DNA from 2 places in the Bacillus swezeyi genome. Region 1 is predicted to be linked to the other one. Evidence: a T-box and tRNA genes for the amino acid it is inferred to sense, from the RefSeq annotation. Region 1 holds a T-box; the other holds one or more tRNA genes.
The links. The T-box of region 1 lies ahead of tyrS (tyrosine--tRNA ligase). A T-box ahead of a tRNA ligase gene usually reads a tRNA of that ligase, here a tRNA-Tyr.
Positions count from the first base shown of each region.

Region 1 (4,416 bases):
CTTGCTTCACCGGTGAAGCTGAATGCCGCCATCAGGCTGCTCGCTAAAACGAAAACAGAAAACAATATCTTCTTCATAAAAACATCCTCCATGACTGGGATTTTTTTCTGACATTCAGATTATAACTTTTTTCATAGAATTGGTATTTTACAGTTTCTTTACGTTTGAGATGCAAATATGACACTGGATTTTTGGTTAACCACCTGCAACAATCATAAAAAAATGACACGATTCATTGGATTGGCCGTATATAAAGAGGAATATGGAATGAAGAGGATGATCTTGATGAAAAAACAAAAACTATTTTCTTTAAGCATGATCGCCGTTCTCTCCGCTCTTATCATTTCAGGATGCTCCGGCGGCGGCTTAGATCGTTCACAGGAAGTGGCAAAGGACAAATCGATCAAAAAATATGATCTCGTATGGTTTGATTATCTGAATGACAGCGAATCCGACAAGGCGCCATTATTAAAAGTCTCATATATGGCGAAAGGGAAACAAAAGACAGAGACATTCAAAAAATATGTAGAAAATGTTGAAGATATCGAACAGCCATACATTAAAATCCGGGGCGATGAAGCGTTTATCTACCGTCCGCCATACATCAAATATGACCAGGAGCCGCTGGAAGGCGTTGTGAAGGACAAAATCGAACAAAAGAGCAGTGATGATAAGTGATGAAGAAAAATGCGCCTTTCATCCTGCTGATCGTCTTAACCATGTTGACAACGTTATCGGGCAATCAGGCAGAGGCAGTCACCAGCGAAGGATCATCAGGAACTAAGGCTTCAAGCTCAAGCGGCAGAAGCTCTGCAAAAGCACGCGCAGGTTCGGTCAATAAGAGCGTTCGCAGCTATATGAAACAGGCTGCAAACAGACGGTATTCGAACAGAAGCAATATGTCAAGCGCCATGCAGCGGACATTGCCTTCCAACGCACTTTACAAAGGCAGCGTCAAGCAAACGCTGAACCAAAATCCGGCGGGTACATCATTCTTTAATTATTACTTCCCATACTGGATGATCTTTCATGGAAGCGGATATACCGCTGAACAAAAAAAGATGCTCCACACCGCAGGGATCAAAGAGAAAGAACTCATAGAACCAAAGGAAAAAAGATACTGGCTTCTGATTGAGGATCAAACCGGCAAAGAGCAGGCCGTGCTCGTATCGAAAAAGCAATATGACAGCGTCAAAAAAGGAGATCATATTAAACTGCTGCATAAGCAGCTGGTTAAGCAATAACGTCGGCAGCCGCCAAAGCTGCCGGCTTTTTTGTGTTGTCCATCGAAAAGAGGCTTGCATAGACCACCCCTCTCTGTTAAAATTCATTTCATAGCTAATGATTCTGACAATAAAAAGGCGGGCTTTAATTTGGACAGATTGATTCAAGGTTCCCATCTTCGCCAGGAAGAACGGGATACGCTCAAAAAGCTGAAACAGATGCCGATCGATTCCCTCAATTTGGAGGCCATATCGATCGCCACCAATCTATATCGCTCAGCTCAAAGGCTTCGCGTCAAAATGGAGACAGAAGTCCTTTCCTCATACAAATTGTCTTGGACGGCTTTCTCCATTCTCTACGATTTATGGGTGTGGGGACGGCTTGAAACGAGAAGGCTCGCCGGGCTGTCAGGCATTTCAACAGCCACTGCGAGCAATGTCATCAAAACGCTTGAGAAAAAGAACTTCTGTTCAAAAAGCGTTGACCCAAGAGACCGCCGGCTCGTGTTCGTCACGATTACAGCTGAAGGAAAAGCCGCGATCGAAGAGCTTTATCCGGAATTCTATAAAGGGGAAACGAAGCTGATTGCAGGCATGACAAATGAGGAGCAGAAAACATTGGCAGCGCTGCTTAGAAAAGCGGCAGACAATCTTCATACAACATAAGCATCGACGGGAACGAGTAGCGGAACTGCCTCCCTGTTCCAGAGAGCCGGCGGATGGTGTGAGCCGGTGCAAAGGCAGACGTGAATTACCTCCCTGAGCTTTCTTTGTGAACCTGAAGTAGCAAAGAACGGGAAACCGTTATCTGAATAAGCGGAAGATTGATATCTTCAACCAGGGTGGTACCGCGTGCAATGAGCCACGTCCCTTATCGGGATGCGGCTCTTTTTATTTATCGAAAAAAAGGAGGAATTACCATGCAACAAATATTTGACCAGCTCACCCCCGCTCAGAAGCGGGAAGCAGAAAGACAGCTTAGTTTGTATATGTCCGGCGCCCAGGAAGTCATTCCGCCGGAAGAATTACGGGAAAAGCTGGCTAAATCGATTGTGACCGGCTCTCCCCTCAAAATCAAGCTCGGATTAGATCCATCAGCGCCAGATGTTCATTTAGGCCACACCGTCGTCTTGAATAAACTGCGCCAATTCCAGGAGAACGGCCATATCGTACAGCTTCTCATCGGAGACTTCACTGGAAAAATAGGCGATCCTACAGGCAAGTCTGCCGCAAGAAAGCAGCTGACAGACGAAGAAGTTCAGCACAATGCGAAGACATACTTCGAGCAGTTTGGAAAAGTGCTTGATCAAGACAAGGTGGAGCTCCACTACAATTCAAAGTGGCTCAAACAATTGAAACTGGAAGATGTGATTGAACTGGCAGGGAAAATTACGGTTGCCCGTCTGATGGAGCGGGATGATTTTGAAGAAAGAATCGCCATGCAAAAACCGATCTCGCTTCACGAATTCTTTTACCCTCTAATGCAGGGCTATGATTCGGTCGTCCTTGAAAGCGACATAGAACTGGGCGGCACTGATCAGCATTTTAATGTTTTGATGGGCAGACATTTTCAGGAAAAATTCAAGAAAGAAAAACAAGTCATCATTCTCATGCCTTTGCTTGAGGGGCTGGACGGCGTCGAAAAGATGTCTAAATCAAAAAACAATTATATCGGCATTGATGAAGATCCAAATGAAATGTACGGCAAAACGATGTCACTGCCGGACAGTTTAATGAAAACATACATTCACCTGGCCACCGGTTTAGAGCTTGAAGACAAAAAACAGCTTGTGAAGGAGCTGGAAACGGGAGCCGTTCACCCAAGAGACGCCAAAATGCTTTTAGCGAAAACGATAGTCAGCATGTATCATGGCAGCGCAGCGGCTGAAGCAGCCGAACAGCAATTCAAAAAAGTGTTTCAGCAAAAAAGCGCCCCTGACAAGATGACGGACGTTCATTGGAAAGGCGGGGAGACGATACCGTTAATCGATTTATTAACAGCGCTCGAGCTCCTGCCTTCTAAAAGCGAAGCGCGCCGCATGATTCAAAACGGCGGCGTTAAAATCAATGGAAAAAAGGCCGAATCCATTCATAAGAATATGACCGTCCAAGATGGTATGATCATTCAAATCGGCAAACGGAAATTTGTAAAATTGAAAATGGACAAATAAAAAAGCAGCCTCATCATGTTCGATGGGGCTGTTTGTCGTAAAAAGCATATGCGACAGCGTCAGTCACAGGCCGGTAGCCGATCTCCTGATATATTTTATTAGAAGTCGGATTGTCCAGCCCGGTATATAAACAGCAAAATGAGAAACCTTCGTCCAACAGCGCCCGGCTGAGGGCCGCCACACATGATGAGGCATACCCTTTTTTGCGGTGAGCCGGCGGTGTAAAGACAAGATTGACGGTCATGTCTTACCTTTTGCGCCATCGAAACAGGCTCGCCTCCATCTTCCCATACATAAAGGGAAGAACTTTCTACCTCATTCACCGCTATTCTTCGCGCTCGATCACGTCCCATCGTACAGAAAAATGAAGGGGTCAATAACCTGCCGCTTTGCTTTAAAGAAAAAAGCTGACAACGAAGCCGTTTTGTTAACAGCGGAAAATGATGAGAGGATTCAGCTGACCGCAGTCATGGCTTTTGGCGATTTATTGTTGGCGGGAGATGGATCTCAAGGCGGTCTTCGGTATGAGCCAGAAATGTTTCCGGACTGCTGTACCTCTTCACAGCCTCTCTTTATTGTATGATGTCAAAAAAGACCGCCCGTCCGAAAACGGCGGTCTTTGATCGTATTTGATGATTCTCTTTTCCCTCTTTATTTTCCTCTGTCTATCTCAGCTTCAACACTGGCAGCGTGCCATCCTTCATTCAGCAGATCAAACGTTAATTCACGCGTGTCCTTGACAATCAGATCAGCGGCATGCATTGACAGTTCATGACCGACTCCAACGGCAAACATTCCGGCAGATTTGATTGCGGCTATCCCTGCTTCAGCGTCCTCTATCGCCGCACATTCAGCCGGAGATACGCTGAGCAGCGCTGCGGCGGTTAAAAATATTTCAGGGTCGGGCTTTCCTTTAGCAAGGACGGCCGGATCAACGATGGCTTGAAAATCATCTATGACCCCCAATTGTTCTAAAATGGCGGGGGCGTTGCGGCTTGACGAAGCTAAAGCGAGTTTTATTT
Region 1 is NZ_CP133085.1:823,263-827,678, reverse strand. Features, by position in the region: gene RBH91_RS03860 (cell wall metabolism protein WalM) at 1-77, opposite strand, end outside; gene RBH91_RS03855 (hypothetical protein) at 286-678, shown strand; gene RBH91_RS03850 (hypothetical protein) at 678-1,244, shown strand; gene RBH91_RS03845 (MarR family winged helix-turn-helix transcriptional regulator) at 1,443-1,889, shown strand; T-box leader at 1,884-2,098, shown strand; gene tyrS (tyrosine--tRNA ligase) at 2,144-3,394, shown strand; gene RBH91_RS03835 (GNAT family N-acetyltransferase) at 3,408-3,638, opposite strand; gene pgmB (beta-phosphoglucomutase) at 4,046-4,416, opposite strand, start outside.

Region 2 (4,416 bases), 640 kb from region 1:
GATTTTGACTTGATTGCCGGCCTTATCCAGTGCTGCTTCGGCCGTTTTCTTATCGGCGCCGGTGACGGTTTCGATGATTCGAATCGCCCGCTCTTTCAGTTTGTCGTTGCTGACATGAACATCTACCATCAAGTTTTCGTAGACTTTGCCCATTCGGATCATGGCTGTTGTCGAGATCATGTTCAAGATCATTTTATGAGCGGTTGCAGCCTTCATTCGCGTCGATCCCGCAACGACTTCAGGTCCTACGACCGCTTCAATGCTGTGGTCGGCTGCTTTGCTGATCGCCGAATCTTTGTTGCAGGTCAAGGAGATTGTCTTGGCGCCGGTCTGTCTGGCATACTTCAGCCCGCCGTGTACGTAGGGGGTCCGGCCGCTGGCGGCAATTCCGATAACCGTATCGTTTTTTGAAAGTTGAATCGATTGCAGATCGCGCATTCCAAAATCTTCATGATCTTCGGCACCTTCGACAGCTTCGAACAAAGCTTTTTCTCCGCCGGCGATCATTCCTCTGACTGTATCTGGAGAAATGCTGAACGTCGGCGGGCATTCCGCTGCGTCGAGTACGCCGAGCCTTCCGCTTGTTCCGGCGCCAATGTAAATGATCCGCCCTCCTTTCTTTAACGACTCGACAGCAAAATCAACGGCAGTTTTTACATCGGGTAAAACGGCTTCTACTGCTTCAGCCACTGTTTTGTCCTCTTCATTGATGATTGTGAGAATATCGATTGTTTCCGCTTGGTGAATACGCTTTGACTTTTCATTGCGAAGCTCGGTCGTTAAGGAGCTTAGGCTGCTGTTTTCCATTAACAAATCCTCCTGACACGGAATAGCATATATTTCTTAATTTTCAGTATATTCACTCTGGAATTTTATTTCAACAAGAAAAGAAAAATAATGAAATTTTGTTTTAAAACGGTTCTAATGAAGACGGCGGAAGAATAAAATAAAGCGCAGTCTTGACTGCGCTTTCGCCTGCGTGTTTTTACAGCTCATCTATTTGATGTTCGGAAACTACGCGAAAGCCTTCTCGTTTGAGAAGGGCTGCTGTGATTCCGTTTCCGGCTATTTTTTGGCTTGAAAAACTGCCATCGTAAATGCGGCTGCTTCCGCAGGATGGGCTGTTTTCTTTTAAAACAACGGTATCAGCCTGAATTTGCCTGGCGAGTTCAAGTGTTTTGTAAGCACCCTTTAAATAAAGATCTGTTACATTTTCTCCTGATGTCGTCATGATGACCGCATCACCGTTTAAAACATCTTCACCCGTTCCGCCTGAAATTTCGGCAGGTTCCCGCGGGGTTTGAAAACCGCCGAGCAATTCAGGACAAACGATCATCGCTTTATTGTCTTCAACGAGCCTATTTATTTTTTCGACATAGCTGTGCGTCCCGTTATAGCGGCATTCAACACCTGCTAAACACGAGCTGACCAATATCATATTCGTCTTCCCCTCTCCTGTATTCAGATACTCATATTTTAAACCATTTCTAAAAAGATTCACGCAAGAAGTTTGAAAATAAAAATTTTTAATTTCCCCTTTACAAATGGGGAGGAACCTGTATATAATAACTTTTGTCAGCTTTACGAGAGCTGTTTGAAAACAAGGTTTTGGCCCGTTGGTCAAGCGGTTAAGACACCGCCCTTTCACGGCGGTAACACGGGTTCGAATCCCGTACGGGTCACCATTTTTTAGGACAGCATGTTAAAAAGCGTAAGGTGCATACCGGGGCTTTTTAATGGAAGGCATGCTAAAGGCCCAACGTCCTGTTGCAATGCATGCACTTGTACGTCCTGTACTGCGGAGGATTAGCTCAGCTGGGAGAGCATCTGCCTTACAAGCAGAGGGTCGGCGGTTCGATCCCGTCATCCTCCACCATTTTTGCGGAGCGGTTATTCACAACCGCAAGTGTGAAAGCATAAGATATATTGATATGCCGGTCTAGCTCAATTGGTAGAGCACGATCGAATGTGCTTCGGAGCTTGGCTTCAGCGTACCGAAGGAGAGGCTTCTGTGATTGAGCCTGCTGAGTTCGGGACGACGATTTAAACTATTTCTTATATAATGTTTATTCTTTATCATGCCGGTCTAGCTCAATTGGTAGAGCAACTGACTTGTAATCAGTAGGTTGGGGGTTCAAGTCCTCTGGCCGGCACTGTTTTTTTCGGAGGGGTAGCGAAGTGGCTAAACGCGGCGGACTGTAAATCCGCTCCCTCAGGGTTCGGCGGTTCGAATCCGTCCCCCTCCACCATTTTTGGGCTATAGCCAAGCGGTAAGGCAACGGACTTTGACTCCGTCATGCGCTGGTTCGAATCCAGCTAGCCCAGTTTTTGGACATCCTGTGCGGATGTCCTTTTTATTTTGCCTTTTTGTATAACTATTCAAAAAAATGTCTTGTTGAGTCAATTTTGTGTTGAACGGTACAATGAAGGTCTGGAAGGGGGATATCACATGTTAAAACAACAGATTTCAATGATCGGTGTGCCGATGGATCTCGGACAGCTGAGACGAGGAGTAGATATGGGGCCGAGTGCGATTCGCTGTGCCGGAGTTAATGAACGGCTGGAAGGCCTTTGCGGAGGGATTGAAGATTTGGGGGATCTGACAATCGGCCAGAGAGAGGATGAGAAGGAAGGCGAAGAAACAGCATCCGAAGAATTACGCAATTTGAAAGCGATTACAAATGCGAGTTTGAAGCTGGCAGCAGCCGTTGACAAAATTGTAGCATCAGGTTCATTTCCTCTCGTTCTTGGCGGAGACCACAGCATTGCGATTGGTACGCTTGCCGGGCTTGCGAAACACTATCAAAACTTGGGCGTCATTTGGTATGATGCGCATTCTGACTTAAATACAAAGGAAACATCTCCTTCAGGCAATATTCACGGTATGCCGCTGGCTATCAGTCTTGGGATCGGCCATGAAGGGTTAACCGGCCTGTACGGAAAAGATGCCAAAATTAAACCGGAAAACATTGTCATCATCGGAGCAAGATCTCTTGATGATGGGGAGAAGAAGCTGATCCGTGAAAAAGGAATCAAAGTATACACAATGCATGAAATCGACCGTCTCGGCATGACGAGGGTGATGGAGGAAACGATTGACTATTTGCGGGAGCGGACGGACGGTGTTCATTTGTCGCTTGATTTAGACGCTCTTGACCCAAATGATGCGCCGGGTGTCGGAACCCCTGTGGCGGGTGGAATCAGCTATCGGGAAAGCCATTTGGCGATGGAAATGCTTGAAGAATACAATTTCATTACATCGGCTGAGTTTGTTGAAGTGAATCCGATATTGGATGAGAGAAACAAAACGGCTGAAACGGCTGTTGCTTTAATGGGTTCATTGTTTGGCGAAAAATTATTATAAGAAGTTCGATATCGGCGGCTCCGGAGGCCGCTGTTATTTTTGGAGGAAAGTCTCAATTTCAAACCATTTATCATGTTTAATATTTTTAAGCTAATATTAAGGGCTCGATCTTATTGAAACCATCTACACCCTCCCAAAAATTTGATAAACTATTTTTATGAATTTCATGAAACCTTTTAAAAAATCTATTCGTATACATAAAGACCGGTGAAGGCAGAGGTTAGATAAATATGGAAACAATGATAAAAAAAAGAATTAAACAGGTGAAAAAAGGCGACCGTAACGCATTTGCAGACATCGTGGATATTTACAAAGACAAAATTTATCAGCTTTGCTACCGTATGCTCGGGAATGCGCATGAGGCGGAAGATATTGCACAGGAAGCATTTATCAGAGCATACGTGAATATCGACAGTTTTGATATAAACCGGAAATTTTCCACATGGCTTTATCGAATCGCAACGAATTTAACCATCGATCGTATCCGTAAAAAAAAGCCGGACTATTACTTGGATGCAGAGGTGGCAGGGACAGAAGGACTAACGATGTATTCCCAGGTTGCGGCGGATGCTGCGCTTCCGGAGGACGAAGTGATTTCTTTGGAGCTGCACAGCACCATTCAGGAAAAAATCTTAAGGCTTCCCGATAAATACAGGACGGTCATCGTATTGAAGTACATTGATGAGCTCTCACTCATTGAGATCAGTGAAATCTTGAATATTCCCGTAGGTACTGTGAAAACGAGAATACACAGGGGCAGAGAGGCTCTCAGAAAACAATTAAGGGATCTTTAAGTGGGGTGATGAAATGAGCTGTCCGGAGCACATTGTTCAGCTTATGCATAAATATCTTGATGGAGACATTCTTCCGGAAGATGAAACGCGATTAAAAGAGCATCTCCAATCATGTGAAGGATGTAAAAAACGCCTTCATGAAATGGAAAAATCCATCGCTCTTGTGCAAAGCACGTCGCATCTTACAGCTCCGGCAAACTTTACGGCCAATGTGCTGGCGAATCTACCGAAGGAAAAACGGACGGTTTCCATTAACAG
Region 2 is NZ_CP133085.1:180,226-184,641, forward strand. Features, by position in the region: gene murQ (N-acetylmuramic acid 6-phosphate etherase) at 1-807, opposite strand, end outside; gene RBH91_RS01035 (2-thiouracil desulfurase family protein) at 986-1,438, opposite strand; tRNA gene RBH91_RS01040 (tRNA-Glu) at 1,611-1,685, shown strand; tRNA gene RBH91_RS01045 (tRNA-Val) at 1,801-1,876, shown strand; tRNA gene RBH91_RS01050 (tRNA-Thr) at 2,081-2,153, shown strand; tRNA gene RBH91_RS01055 (tRNA-Tyr) at 2,165-2,249, shown strand; tRNA gene RBH91_RS01060 (tRNA-Gln) at 2,254-2,325, shown strand; gene rocF (arginase) at 2,450-3,364, shown strand; gene sigW (RNA polymerase sigma factor SigW) at 3,595-4,158, shown strand; gene rsiW (anti-sigma-W factor RsiW) at 4,172-4,416, shown strand, end outside.
Region 2: it encodes a tRNA-Tyr, which carries the amino acid that the T-box ahead of tyrS (tyrosine--tRNA ligase) is inferred to sense. The anticodon was not compared.